Regions from separate parts of the Streptomyces sp. NPDC091289 genome, predicted to be linked through region 3. Evidence: riboswitches for the same ligand, from Rfam matches in the RefSeq annotation. Region 3 holds a riboswitch; each other region holds the start of a gene.
The links. A riboswitch is a leader RNA that binds a small molecule or an ion and turns the genes downstream of it on or off. The one in region 3 is predicted to bind thiamine pyrophosphate.
Positions count from the first base shown of each region.

Region 1 (4,091 bases), on a different contig from region 3:
CCGGCTGCCGGCCCACCGGGACTTCCTCGCGCTGCGCGTGCCGATCCGGGTGACTCCGCGCCACACCTACGTCTCCGGCGACCTGGCACTCCTGATCGTCGACTGGGTGGTGGAGGGCAGGGCGGCACACGGCGGCCAGGTCCGGATCGCGGGAACGGCGACGGACGTCGCCCGCCGGGGACCCGACGGATTCTGGCGCTACGTCATCGACAACCCGTTCGGCACGGCGGACGAGCCGGACCCGGCGGACACGCCCCCGGAGCAGCCCCGACAGGGATCCGGCCGCCGCGGACGGGCGGCGGCCGGGGCGGGTCAGTCGGCGATGGGCAGGTAGACCCGGTTGCCGGCGGCCGCGAACTCCTTCGACTTCTCGGCCATGCCCTCCTCGATCTCCTCCTGCGAGCCGCCGTGCTGACGCCGGATGTCCTGGGAGATCTTCATCGAGCAGAACTTCGGCCCGCACATCGAGCAGAAGTGCGCCGTCTTCGCCGGTTCGGCGGGCAGCGTCTCGTCGTGGAACTCCCGTGCCGTGTCCGGGTCGAGAGCCAGATTGAACTGGTCCTCCCACCGGAACTCGAACCGCGCGTCGGACAGCGCGTCGTCCCACTCCTGCGCGCCCGGGTGCCCCTTGGCCAGGTCGGCCGCGTGGGCGGCGATCTTGTAGGTGATCACGCCCGTCTTCACGTCGTCCCGGTTGGGCAGCCCCAGGTGCTCCTTGGGCGTGACGTAGCAGAGCATCGCCGTTCCCCACCAGGCGATCATCGCGGCGCCGATACCGGAGGTGATGTGGTCGTAGGCGGGTGCGACGTCCGTGGTCAGCGGGCCGAGCGTGTAGAACGGCGCCTCCTCGCAGATCTCCTGCTGGAGGTCGATGTTCTCCTTGATCTTGTGCATCGGGACATGCCCCGGGCCCTCGATCATGGTCTGGACGCCGAGCCGCTTGGCGATCGTGTTCAGCTCGCCCAGCGTGCGCAGCTCGGCGAACTGCGCCTCGTCGTTGGCGTCCGCGATCGAGCCGGGGCGCAGCCCGTCGCCGAGCGAGTAGGTGACGTCGTACGTCGCGAGGATCTCGCAGAGCTCCTCGAAGTGCTCGTAGAGGAACGACTCCTTGTGGTGCGCGAGACACCAGGCCGCCATGATCGAGCCGCCGCGCGAGACGATCCCGGTCTTGCGGCGGGCCGTCAGCGGGACGTACGGCAGGCGCACGCCGGCGTGCACCGTCATGTAGTCGACGCCCTGCTCGGCCTGCTCGATGACGGTGTCCTTGTAGATCTCCCAGGTCAGCTCCTCGGCCCGGCCGTCGACCTTCTCCAGGGCCTGGTAGAGCGGGACGGTGCCGATCGGCACGGGGGAGTTGCGCAGCACCCATTCACGGGTGGTGTGGATGTTGCGGCCGGTGGACAGGTCCATGACCGTGTCGGCGCCCCACTTCGTCGCCCAGGTCATCTTGTCCACCTCCTCCTCGATGGAGGAGGTGACGGCCGAGTTGCCGATGTTGGCGTTGACCTTCACCAGGAACCGCTTGCCGATGATCATCGGCTCGATCTCGGGGTGGTTGACGTTGGCGGGCAGCACGGCCCGGCCCGCCGCGATCTCCTCGCGGACGACCTCGGCCGCCACGTTCTCCCGGATCGCCACGTACTCCATCTCCGGGGTGATCTCCCCCCGCCGGGCGTACGCGAGCTGGGTGACGGGACGCCCGTCGCGGCTGCGGCGCGGCTGGCGCGGGCGGCCGGGGAACACGGCGTCGAGGTTGCGCAGTCCGCCGCGCGGCGAGGTGTGCTTGAGCCCGTCGTCCTCGGGGCGGACCGGGCGGCCCGCGTACTCGGCGGTGTCGCCGCGGGCGATGATCCAGTTCTCCCGCAGGGGCGCGAGGCCGCGGCGGACATCGGTGTCGATTCCGGGATCGGTGTACGGCCCCGACGTGTCGTACAGCGTCACGTCCTTGCCGTTGGTGAGGTGCACCTGTCGGACCGGCACCCGGAGGTCCGGGCGCGAGCCCTGGACGTACCCCTTGTGCCAGCCGATGGACTTCCCGGCCTCGTCGTTCGGCGTCCCGTCGGTGCCGGGCCCGTCGTTCTGTTTCGAGGCAGGCGTGCGTGCGTCCGCTGTGGTCATGAGACCTACTCCCTACGCCGGCATTACCCGGTAACAGGTTCGGCGGTCGGCGCAGCGTGTCCCGTACGGATGTACGGCGATCAGCGCCCTCTCAGCCCGGTGCTCCGAGCTCCCGCGTGTGCAAAGGTGCCTCCACGCTAGCGTCCTTTCCGGCGAGCTGACCAGAGGGCCCTCCTGTTCTTGCGATGATCGCCCCGTGACCTCCCCCCAAAACGACCCCGCACCCCAGCCGCCGGCCGCGGGCCACAGCCACGGCCACACGCACAGCCACGGGCCGGCCGCCCCGGTCTCCCGGCATCTGCGCAAGGTCATCGCCGCCGTGCTGATCCCGTTCGCGACGGCGGTCGTCGTCGGCCTGATCGCGTTCTGGCCGGGCGGCGTGCCCGACCATGAGCGCACCGGCGTCGGATTCGACCGGCAGACCCACGACGGCAAGGTCGTCCAGGTCGACAAGGTCGACTGCGCGGACGTCAACGCCGCGCAGGTGCCCCCGACCGGCGACACCTCCACGCCCTCGGGCCGGGAGGCGGTCAACGAGCAGGAGGGGGAGTGCGCGAAGGCCACCATCGAGGTGACCAGTGGCAACGACAAGGGCCGTAAGTTCGTCGAGGTGGTCCAGCCGGACGCGCCCCGGCAGCTGAAGGAGGGTCAGGGCGTGGTCGTGGCGTACGCCCCCGACGCGCCGCGCGATCTCCAGTACTCCGTGACCGACGTGGACCGGAAGATTCCGATGGCGCTGCTGGCCGCGATCTTCGCGCTGGCGGTGGTCGCGGTGGGCAGGCTCCGCGGGGTGATGGCGCTGGTGGCGCTGGTCGTGTCGTTCGCCGTGCTGACGCTGTTCATCCTGCCGGCGATCCTGCAGGGCTCGAACCCGCTGGTCGTGGCGGTGATCGGAGCCAGCGCGATCATGCTGGCGGCCCTCTATCTCTGCCACGGGGTGACGGCCCGTACGTCGGTCGCGGTCGTCGGCACACTGATCTCGCTGCTGCTGATCGGGCTGCTGGGCTCGCTGTTCATCGGCTGGGCGAGCCTCAGCGGCAACACCGACGACAACACCGGCCTCATCCACGGTCTCTACCCGGACATCGATATGAGCGGTCTGCTGCTGGCCGGCGTCATCATCGGTTCGCTCGGGGTGCTCGACGATGTGACGGTCACCCAGACCTCGGCCGTCTGGGAACTGCACCAGGCGGACCCGCAGATGGGTTGGAAGGGGCTGTACCGGGCAGGTATCCGGATCGGAAGGGACCATATCGCCTCGGTGGTCAACACCCTGGTGCTGGCGTACGCGGGCGCGGCGCTGCCGCTGCTGCTGCTCTTCTCCATCGCCCAGAGCAGTGTGGGGACGGTGGCCAACAGCGAGCTGGTCGCCGAGGAGATCGTCCGCACGCTGGTCGGGTCGATCGGCCTGGTCGCCTCGGTGCCGGTGACCACGGTGCTCGCCGCGCTGGTCGTCTCCGCGGACCGTCCGGGGCGCGGCGGCGCACAGGCGGCCACGGCCGCGCCCGCGCGGTCCGGCCGGGGCCGTCGTCGCAGGAAGGGATGACGGGCCGCCGGGGCCGGGTCCACCCGGTCAGCCGGCGTTCTGCTCCTCGGCGAGGATGCGGCCGAGCGCATCCTCCAGGTTCCCGTCGAAGTCACCCAGCGTGTGCTCCTGACCGAGCGGCACGAGCTTGTCCGTCCGGTCGAGAAACGCCACGAGCGGTGCCGTGCCCGCTCGGAACAGCGCACGGTCCTCGCCGACCTGGAGCCGGATGTGCACATCGCTGAGGCCCTCGGGTTCGGTCGGGCCGATGTGCACATCGCCGTCGCCGCTCGGGCTGTTGAGCCCGTCCAGCAGCAGTTCGCGGCCGAACGCCCAGGTCACAGGGGCATCGCCGGGCAGGTGGAACGTCATCCGGATGGCGTACGGATCGCCGACCTCGTACCGGAGCTCCACCGGAATACGGAACGAGAGCTCCTCGGAGACGAGG
Region 1 is NZ_JBIVUT010000009.1:210,437-214,527, forward strand. Features, by position in the region: gene ACIQPT_RS14335 (YybH family protein) at 1-334, shown strand, start outside; gene thiC (phosphomethylpyrimidine synthase ThiC) at 313-2,118, opposite strand; TPP riboswitch at 2,111-2,244, opposite strand; gene ACIQPT_RS14345 (YibE/F family protein) at 2,315-3,664, shown strand; gene ACIQPT_RS14350 (SsgA family sporulation/cell division regulator) at 3,692-4,091, opposite strand, start outside.
Region 1: another riboswitch for thiamine pyrophosphate. It lies ahead of thiC (phosphomethylpyrimidine synthase ThiC); the one in region 3 lies ahead of ACIQPT_RS16485 (thiamine ABC transporter substrate binding subunit).

Region 2 (4,091 bases), on a different contig from region 3:
CAGCTCCTCGGCGGCCTCCATGCCCTTGTCCCGGAGCTGGACGATGTCGACGCCGGCGGCGAGCACGGCGTCCAGGAAGGCGGGGAGGTCACCCTGCCGCTTGCGGGCGTCCGTGCACAGATAGAGCCGGGCGTCGGACAGCTGCTCGCGAGGCGTGGGCACAGACGTGGACATAGGTGGAACTCCCCCGTGGTCGTGACGGTGCACGGGCCGCACCGGGCGGCCCGTGCTCCGCTTTCTGTCGTGTCGGTCAGACGGCGAGCGCCTGGGCGCGGCGCTTCACCTCCGTACCGCGATTCTCGCTCAGCGCCTGTGCGGGGGTGCCGGGCAGGGTCGGGTCGGGAGTGAAGAGCCACTCCAGCATCTCTTCGTCGGAATAGCCGTCGTCCCTCAGGAGGGTCAGGGTGCCGGAGAGGCCCTTGACCACCTTGTCGCCGTCGATGAAGGCGGCGGGCACCTGGAGCGTCCGGTTCTCACCACGGCGTACGGCGATGAGCTGGCCTTCCTTGACCAGCTGCCGTACGCGCGTCACCTGGACATCGAGCATTTCCGCGATGTCGGGAAGGTGGAGCCAGGCGGGGACGAGAGCATCGGTCTTTGCGTCAATCTCGGTCACAAGGACAAGCGTGCCATCCAGGACTGACAGCCGGTACCCGGGCCGACCGTACGGGGGTCGGCCCGGCGGGTCCCGGGCCTCTCACCGCGCGGCTCACAGGGCGGCGGACTTCAGCGGTACGGCGGGATCGGCCACCTTCTCCGGGTCGAGGACGGCCCCCGACTCGATGAGCCTGCGGCCCTGGGCGAGGTCGCGCGGGCGGCCCACGGCGAGCACGGCGACCAGGGCGCCGTCGCGCAGCCAGCACACCGACCAGGTCGGATCCGCCCCGTCGCCGCGCCACAGCAGGGTGTCGGCGTCCGCGTGGTGGCCGGCGTACTGCACGAAGCGGCCGAACTGCTCGGACCAGAAGTACGGGACGGGGTCGTGGACGGGGAGCGGTCCACCGTCCTCGGCGGCCATGATCGCGGCGGCCGCGGTGCGCGGGCCCTGGAGGGCGTTGTCCCAGTGGTGGACCAGCAGGCGGGTTCCGTAGCGGGCGGAGGGGAAGGAGGCGCAGTCCCCGACCGCGTACACATCGGGCAGCGAGGTGCGCAGCGCGCTGTCGGCGGTGACCGAGCCGTCCGGGCCGAGCTCGACCCCGGAGCCGGCCAGCCAGCCGGTGGCGGGGCGGGCGCCGATGCCGACGACCACGGCTCCGGCGGGCAGGGTGCGGCCGTCCGCGAGGACGACGGCCCCCTCCTCGACGCGGTCGACGCGGGCCCCGGTGAGGAGTTCGGCGCCGCTGTCGGCGTACCAGTCGGCCATCGGGGCGGCGACCTCGGCGGGCAGGGCGCCGGCGAGCGGGCGGGCGGCGGCCTCGACGACGGTGACCGCGCAGCCCGCGGCCCGGGCGGCGGTGGCGAACTCCGCGCCGATCCAGCCCGCCCCGACGACGACCACGTCGTGCTGCCGGTCCAGGACGGGCCGCAGCCGGGCGGCGTCGTCGAGGGTGCGCAGCAGATGGACGCCGGACACGCCTTCGGTGCCGGGCAGGGTCAGGGGCTCCGCGCCGGTCGCGAGGACCAGGGCGTCGTAGCGGACGGGTCCGTCGGCGGTGTCCAGCACATGGTCGGCGGCGCGCAGGGCGGTGACGTCCAGACCGAGGCGCAGGGTGATGTCCAGCGCCTCGAAGTCGACGTCGAAGGCGGAGTCCTCGGCCTTGCCCAGCAGCACGGCCTTGGACAGCGGCGGCCGGTCGTAGGGCTGGTGGGGTTCGGCGCCGATCAGGGTGACGGGCCCGGTGAAGCCCGCCTCGCGCAGGGCCACGGCGCTCTGCACGCCCGCCATGCCCGCTCCGACGACCACGACATGCCGGGCCGGACTCTTCTCCGTCTGCTCTTCGCTCACCTGTCCACCTTAATCACCTGACGGCACGTCAGGAATACGGCCGCCGGAACGACGGCCGTCAGGAGGGCACTTCCTCCACCACGCTCGTCCCGCTGCCCTCCTGGGACTCCCAGGCCCACCGCTCCTCCAGCCGCACCCGGCCGTCCGCGAGGTCGACGACCGTCGAGAGACAGTGCCCGGACGAGGTCGTTCCGTCCCGCTTGAGCTGTACGTAGCGGAAGTCCAGCGCGTCCCCGTCCCGGGTGCCGACGAGATGGCCGCGGACCACGTCGCCGCCCGCGTACTCGGCCCAGATCACGCCGTCCCGCTCGTGGTACGTGAAGCGGGTGCGGGTGCCGACCTGGCCGGGGGCCTGGTCGGCGACGGGCGAGAGGACGAGTCCGTCGAGCGAACGGGCCATGGCAGGCGCTCCCTTACTGACCGCGGGCGAGTGGGTCTAGGCTGGCCAACGTAGAACACTCGCGGGAGCCCGGACGCACCGGGCTGAGAGGGAGGCTGGACGGCCTCCGACCGTACGAACCTGCTCCGGGTCATGCCGGCGAAGGGAGGGGCTGGACACCCATGCGCGTCTCGGGGAGAAACTCCGGATCCGACGGATCCGACGTCCTGGTCATCGGGGGCGGAATCATCGGCCTGGTCACCGCGTGGCGGGCCGCCCAGCGAGGGCTGGGCGTCACCGTGGCGGACCCCGCACCGGGCGGCGGCGCCGCACAGGTCGCGGCGGGCATGCTGGCCGCCGTCACCGAACTGCACTACGGCGAGCAGATGCTGCTCGGCCTCAACCTCGCCTCCGCCGCCCGCTATCCGGCGTTCGTCGAGGAGCTGGAGGAGGCGAGCGGCCGGGACACCGGCTTCCGTACCTGCGGCACGCTCGCCGTCGCACTGGACTCCGACGACCGGGCGCATCTGCGCGAACTGCACGCCCTCCAGGAGCGTTCGGGCCTGGAGTCGACCTGGCTGAGCGGCCGTGAGTGCCGCCGCCTGGAGCCGATGCTGGCCCCCGGCGTCCGGGGCGGCCTCCGGGTCGACGGCGACCACCAGGTGGATCCGCGCCGCCTCGCCGCGGCGCTGCTGACCGCGTGCGAGCGGGCCGGGGTCGCGTTCCGCCGGACGACCGCCGAGCGGCTCACCGTCGCCGGGGGCCGGGCCACCGGGGCGCTGCTCGGCGACGGCACGGAGTGCGCGGCCGATCAGGTCGTGCTCGCCGCGGGCAGTCTCAGCGGCCGGCTCGCGGGGCTCCCGCCGGAGCTCGTACCGCCGGTCCGCCCGGTCAAGGGCCAGGTCCTGAGGCTCACCGTGCCCCCGGCGTACGCCCCCTTCCTCAGCCGCACCGTGCGCGCCGTGGTCCGGGGCGGCCACCTCTATCTCGTGCCGCGCGAGAACGGCGAGCTGGTCGTCGGCGCCACCAGCGAGGAGCTGGGCTGGGACACCACGGTCACCGCCGGCGGGGTGTACGAGCTGCTGCGCGACGCCCATGAGCTGGTGCCCGGCATCACCGAGCTGCCGCTCACCGAGACCCTGGCCGGTCTGCGTCCCGCGTCGCCCGACAACGCCCCGCTGCTCGGCCCGACCGCGCTGCCCGGTCTGCTGTTCGCCACCGGCCACCACCGCAACGGCGTCCTGCTGACCCCCGTGACCGGGGACGCGATGGCCGACGCCCTGACCACCGGCGAGCTGCCCGAGGCGGCCCGCCCCTTCGCCCCCGGCCGGTTCGGACCGGCCGTCCCCGCCGCCCCCGTACTCCAGGAGCAGCCCGTATGACCCAGCAGCCCACCGTGCCGGAGCCCGTCTCCGCGCCGGAGCCCGCCGCCGTGTCGGAAGCCGCCGCGACCGCCACCGTTTCCGTCTCGGTGAACGGGGAAGCCCGTGCCGTTCCCGCCGGGACCGCCCTGGACGCCCTCGTCGCCACCCTGACCCCGGCCCGCTCCGGGGTCGCCGCCGCCGTCAACGAGAGCGTCGTCCCGCGCGGCCGGTGGGCCACGACGAAGCTCGGCGAGGGCGACCGCGTCGAGGTCCTGACCGCCGTGCAGGGAGGCTGACCATGTCGGACGACGTCTTCACGCTGGGTCCGGCCACCTTCGGCTCCCGGCTGATCATGGGCACCGGCGGCGCCCCGAGCCTGGAGGTGCTGGAGCGTTCGCTGATC
Region 2 is NZ_JBIVUT010000012.1:259,268-263,358, forward strand. Features, by position in the region: gene thiE (thiamine phosphate synthase) at 1-162, opposite strand, end outside; gene ACIQPT_RS18490 (Rv2175c family DNA-binding protein) at 251-616, opposite strand; gene ACIQPT_RS18495 (NAD(P)/FAD-dependent oxidoreductase) at 710-1,885, opposite strand; gene ACIQPT_RS18500 (hypothetical protein) at 2,004-2,345, opposite strand; TPP riboswitch at 2,397-2,509, shown strand; gene thiO (glycine oxidase ThiO) at 2,507-3,706, shown strand; gene thiS (sulfur carrier protein ThiS) at 3,703-3,984, shown strand; gene ACIQPT_RS18515 (thiazole synthase) at 3,987-4,091, shown strand, end outside.
Region 2: another riboswitch for thiamine pyrophosphate. It lies ahead of thiO (glycine oxidase ThiO); the one in region 3 lies ahead of ACIQPT_RS16485 (thiamine ABC transporter substrate binding subunit).

Region 3 (4,091 bases):
GTGACGCGCGCGATCTGCCCGAGCCGGACGACACCTTTGATGTCGTTCAGCTCCTCGGGCCGCTCTACCATCTGCCCGACCCGGCGGACCGGCAACGGGCGCTCGCGGAAGCCGCCCGCGTGGCTAGGCCCGGCGGGCTGGTCGTCGCAGCCGCGATCAATCGCTATGCGTCGCTCTTCGAGCACGTCACGTACGCCCACCTGCACACCGAACGGATTCACAACTCCGTCTCCAAGATTCTGGAGACGGCGGTCTACGACGGAGCGCGCGGGTTCACCCTGTCGTACTTCCACCGGGCCGAAGAGCTGGTGGCGGAGCTGGTCGCCTCCGGACTGGAGGATGTGCAGGTCTTCGGCATCGAGGGCCCCGCCTGGTCGCTGGTGAAGGCGGCGGAGCAGCAGCCGGGCGAAGGTCCCACGGATGAGCTGATCGCCTCAGCCATGGACGCGGCACGCATGGCAGAGCCGTACCCGGAACTCCTCGCCGCCAGCTCGCACCTCCTGGCCGTCGGCACGGTTCCCGGTGGCAGTGCCGACTGACTGCCCTGACCTGCGGACGGGGTCACGGGGCCGGGCCGTCTGTGGGCCGTCGGAGGGCCGCCGACGACGACCCACAACCACCATCAACGACCGGCACCGTCCGGCCCGGGTCGTCGCTGAACTGGGTGACGACCCGGGGCACCTCGGCGTGTCTGCCACACTGGATGAACCATGCCTAAGCCCGGAGAACTCACTTTCGTCGCGCCCCGCGGAGCCAAGAAGCCGCCGCGGCACCTCGCCGACCTCACGCCCGCCGAGCGCAAGGAAGCGGTTGCCGCGACCGGTGAGAAGCCGTTCCGCGCCCAGCAGCTCTCGCAGCACTACTTCGCGCGGTACGCGCACGACCCGGCCGAGTGGACCAACATCCCGGCGTCGTCGCGGGAGAAGCTCGCCGAGGCGCTGTTCCCCGATCTGATGTCCGTGATCCGGCACATCAGCTGCGACGACGACACCACGCGCAAGACCCTGTGGAAGCTGCACGACGGGACGCTCGTCGAGTCCGTCCTGATGCGCTACCCGGACCGCGTCACGATGTGCATCTCCTCGCAGGCCGGCTGCGGCATGAACTGCCCCTTCTGCGCCACCGGACAGGCCGGCCTCGACCGCAACCTGTCGACCGCGGAGATCGTGCACCAGATCGTCGACGGCATGCGCGCCCTGCGCGACGGCGAGGTGCCCGGCGGTCCCGCGCGGCTGTCCAACATCGTCTTCATGGGCATGGGCGAGCCGCTCGCCAACTACAACCGCGTCGTCGGCGCGATCCGCCGGCTCACCGACCCGGAGCCGGACGGCCTCGGCCTCTCGCAGCGCGGGATCACCGTCTCCACCGTGGGTCTCGTCCCGGCGATGCTGCGCTTCTCCGACGAGGGCTTCAAGTGCCGTCTCGCCGTCTCGCTGCACGCCCCGGACGACGAGCTGCGCGACACCCTGGTCCCCGTCAACACCCGGTGGAACGTCCGCGAGGTGCTGGACGCCGCCTGGGAGTACGCGGAGAAGTCCGGCCGCCGGATCTCCATCGAGTACGCCCTGATCCGGGACATCAACGACCAGGCCTGGCGCGGCGACCTCCTCGGCCGGCTGCTCAAGGGCAAGCGGGTGCACGTCAACCTGATCCCGCTGAACCCCACGCCCGGCTCCAAGTGGACCGCCTCGCGGCCCGAGGACGAGAAGGCGTTCGTCGAGGCCATCGCGGCCCACGGCGTGCCCGTCACCGTCCGGGACACCCGTGGCCAGGAGATCGACGGGGCCTGCGGTCAGCTGGCGGCCTCCGAGCGCTAGCCTTTCCCGGGCCGGTCCGAGCGCTGGCCGCTCCCGGGCGGGCGGCCGAAAACCGTCGGTGTAGCCTGGGCCGAAATCAACTTCATATTCCGACAGGGGAGCGCCACAGCGCTGAGAGTGCGGCACCAAGGACAGGTTGGCCGCAGACCCTCTGAACCTCGCCCGGGTCATTCCGGGTAGGAAGTTCGGACCTTACTCAAGCTGTTGCGCCCTGCCCGCTTCCGGCCCGCCGGACAGCGGGCGGGGCCGCGTCTCTTCCTGGTCACCTCCAGGAGGAATCACATGAACACCACCACGAAGTACGCGGCGACCGCGCTCGCCGCCGCTCTCGGCGTCACCGTGCTCGCGGGCTGCGGCAGCGACGACGGCCCGTCGGGCTCCGGGGCGTCCAAGGGCAGCGGTTCCAAGACCGTCACCCTGGTCAGCCACGACTCCTTCAACGTCTCGGACAAGGTGCTGAAGGCGTTCACGAAGGAGAGCGGCTACACCGTCGAGGTCCTCAAGAGCGGCGACGCCGGGGCCGCGCTCAACCAGGAGATCCTGACCAAGGGCTCCCCGCGCGGCGACGTCTTCTTCGGCGTCGACAACACCCTGCTCTCCCGCGCCCTCGACAACGGTCTGTTCACCGCGTACGAGGCCAAGGGCCTGGACACGGTCGCGGCGGACACGCAGACGGACGAGAAGCACCGGGTCACCCCCGTCGACACCGGCGACATCTGCGTCAACTACGACAAGAAGTACTTCGCCGACAAGAAGCTCGCGCCGCCGAAGACCTTCGAGGACCTGCTCAAGCCCGCGTACAAGAACCTCCTCGTCACGGAGAACGCGGCCAGCTCCTCGCCCGGTCTCGGCTTCCTCCTCGGCACCATCGCCACCCAGGGCGAGGACGGCTACGAGACGTACTGGAAGAAGCTCAAGGCCAACGGCGTCAAGGTCGTCGACGGCTGGGAGCAGGCGTACAACGAGGAGTTCTCCGGCTCCGCGGGCGGCAAGAAGGCCAACGCGGACCGGCCGCTCGTCGTCTCCTACGCCTCCAGTCCGCCCGTCGAGGTGCTCTACGCCGACCCCCAGCCGAAGGAGGCCCCCACCGGGGTCGCCACCGGCACCTGCTTCCGGCAGACCGAGTACGCCGGACTGCTGACCGGCGCGAAGAACGAGGCGGGCGGCAAGGCTCTGCTGGACTTCCTGATCAGCAAGACGTTCCAGGAGGACATGCCGCTGAACATGTTCGTGAACCCGGTCGTGAAGGACGCGAAGCTGCCGGAGCTGTTCACGAAGCACGGCGAGAAGGTCGACACGCCTCCCACCGTCACGCCCGAGAAGATCGCCGCCAACCGTGAGCAGTGGATCAAGTCGTGGCAGTCGCTGGTCCTGAAGTAGAGCCCGGGGCGAAGACCGCCGAGGCCGTCCGGCCCGCCGGTGGCGGGTCCGGGCGGCGCGGAACCGCGGTGCGGCTCGGCCTGATGGCCGTGCCCGTCGCGTTCTTCGCGGTGTTCTTCGCCTACCCCGTGACCGCGATCGTCGGCCGCGGCCTCAACGCGGGCGGCGACTGGCAGTTCGGGCGGATCGGCGAGGTGCTGTCCCGCCCGGACATCCTCGACGTCCTGTGGTTCACCACCTGGCAGGCCCTCGCCTCGACCGCGCTCACCCTGCTGATCGCGCTGCCCGGGGCGTATGTCTTCGCGCGGTTCGACTTCCCCGGCAAACAGGTGCTGCGGGCGGTCGTCACCGTGCCGTTCGTGCTGCCGACCGTCGTCGTCGGCACCGCGTTCCTGGCGCTGCTCGGACGCGGCGGGCTCCTCGACGAACTGTGGGGCGTCCGCCTCGACACCACCGTGTGGGCGATCCTCCTGGCCCACGTCTTCTTCAACTACGCCGTGGTCGTCCGCACGGTGGGCGGGCTCTGGTCCCAGCTGGACCCCCGGCAGGAGGAGGCCGCCCGGGTGCTCGGCGCCGGACGGTTCGCCGCCTTCCGCCGGGTGACGCTGCCCGCGCTCGCCCCGGCCGTCGCCGCCGCCGCGCTGATGGTCTTCCTCTTCACCTTCACCTCCTTCGGCGTCGTGCAGATCCTCGGTGGACCGGCGTACTCCACCCTGGAGGTGGAGATCTACCGGCAGACCGCGCAACTCCTCGACCTGCCGACGGCCGCCGTGCTGACCCTGGTGCAATTCGCCGCGGTAGGCGGGATCCTCGCCGTGCACGCCGCGACCGTACGCCGCCGGGAGCGGGCGCTGAAGCTCGTCGACCCGGCCCAGACCTCCCGCCGGCCGCGCG
Region 3 is NZ_JBIVUT010000011.1:103,915-108,005, reverse strand. Features, by position in the region: gene ACIQPT_RS16495 (class I SAM-dependent methyltransferase) at 1-539, shown strand, start outside; gene rlmN (23S rRNA (adenine(2503)-C(2))-methyltransferase RlmN) at 711-1,817, shown strand; TPP riboswitch at 1,902-2,018, shown strand; gene ACIQPT_RS16485 (thiamine ABC transporter substrate binding subunit) at 2,100-3,197, shown strand; gene ACIQPT_RS16480 (ABC transporter permease) at 3,281-4,091, shown strand, end outside.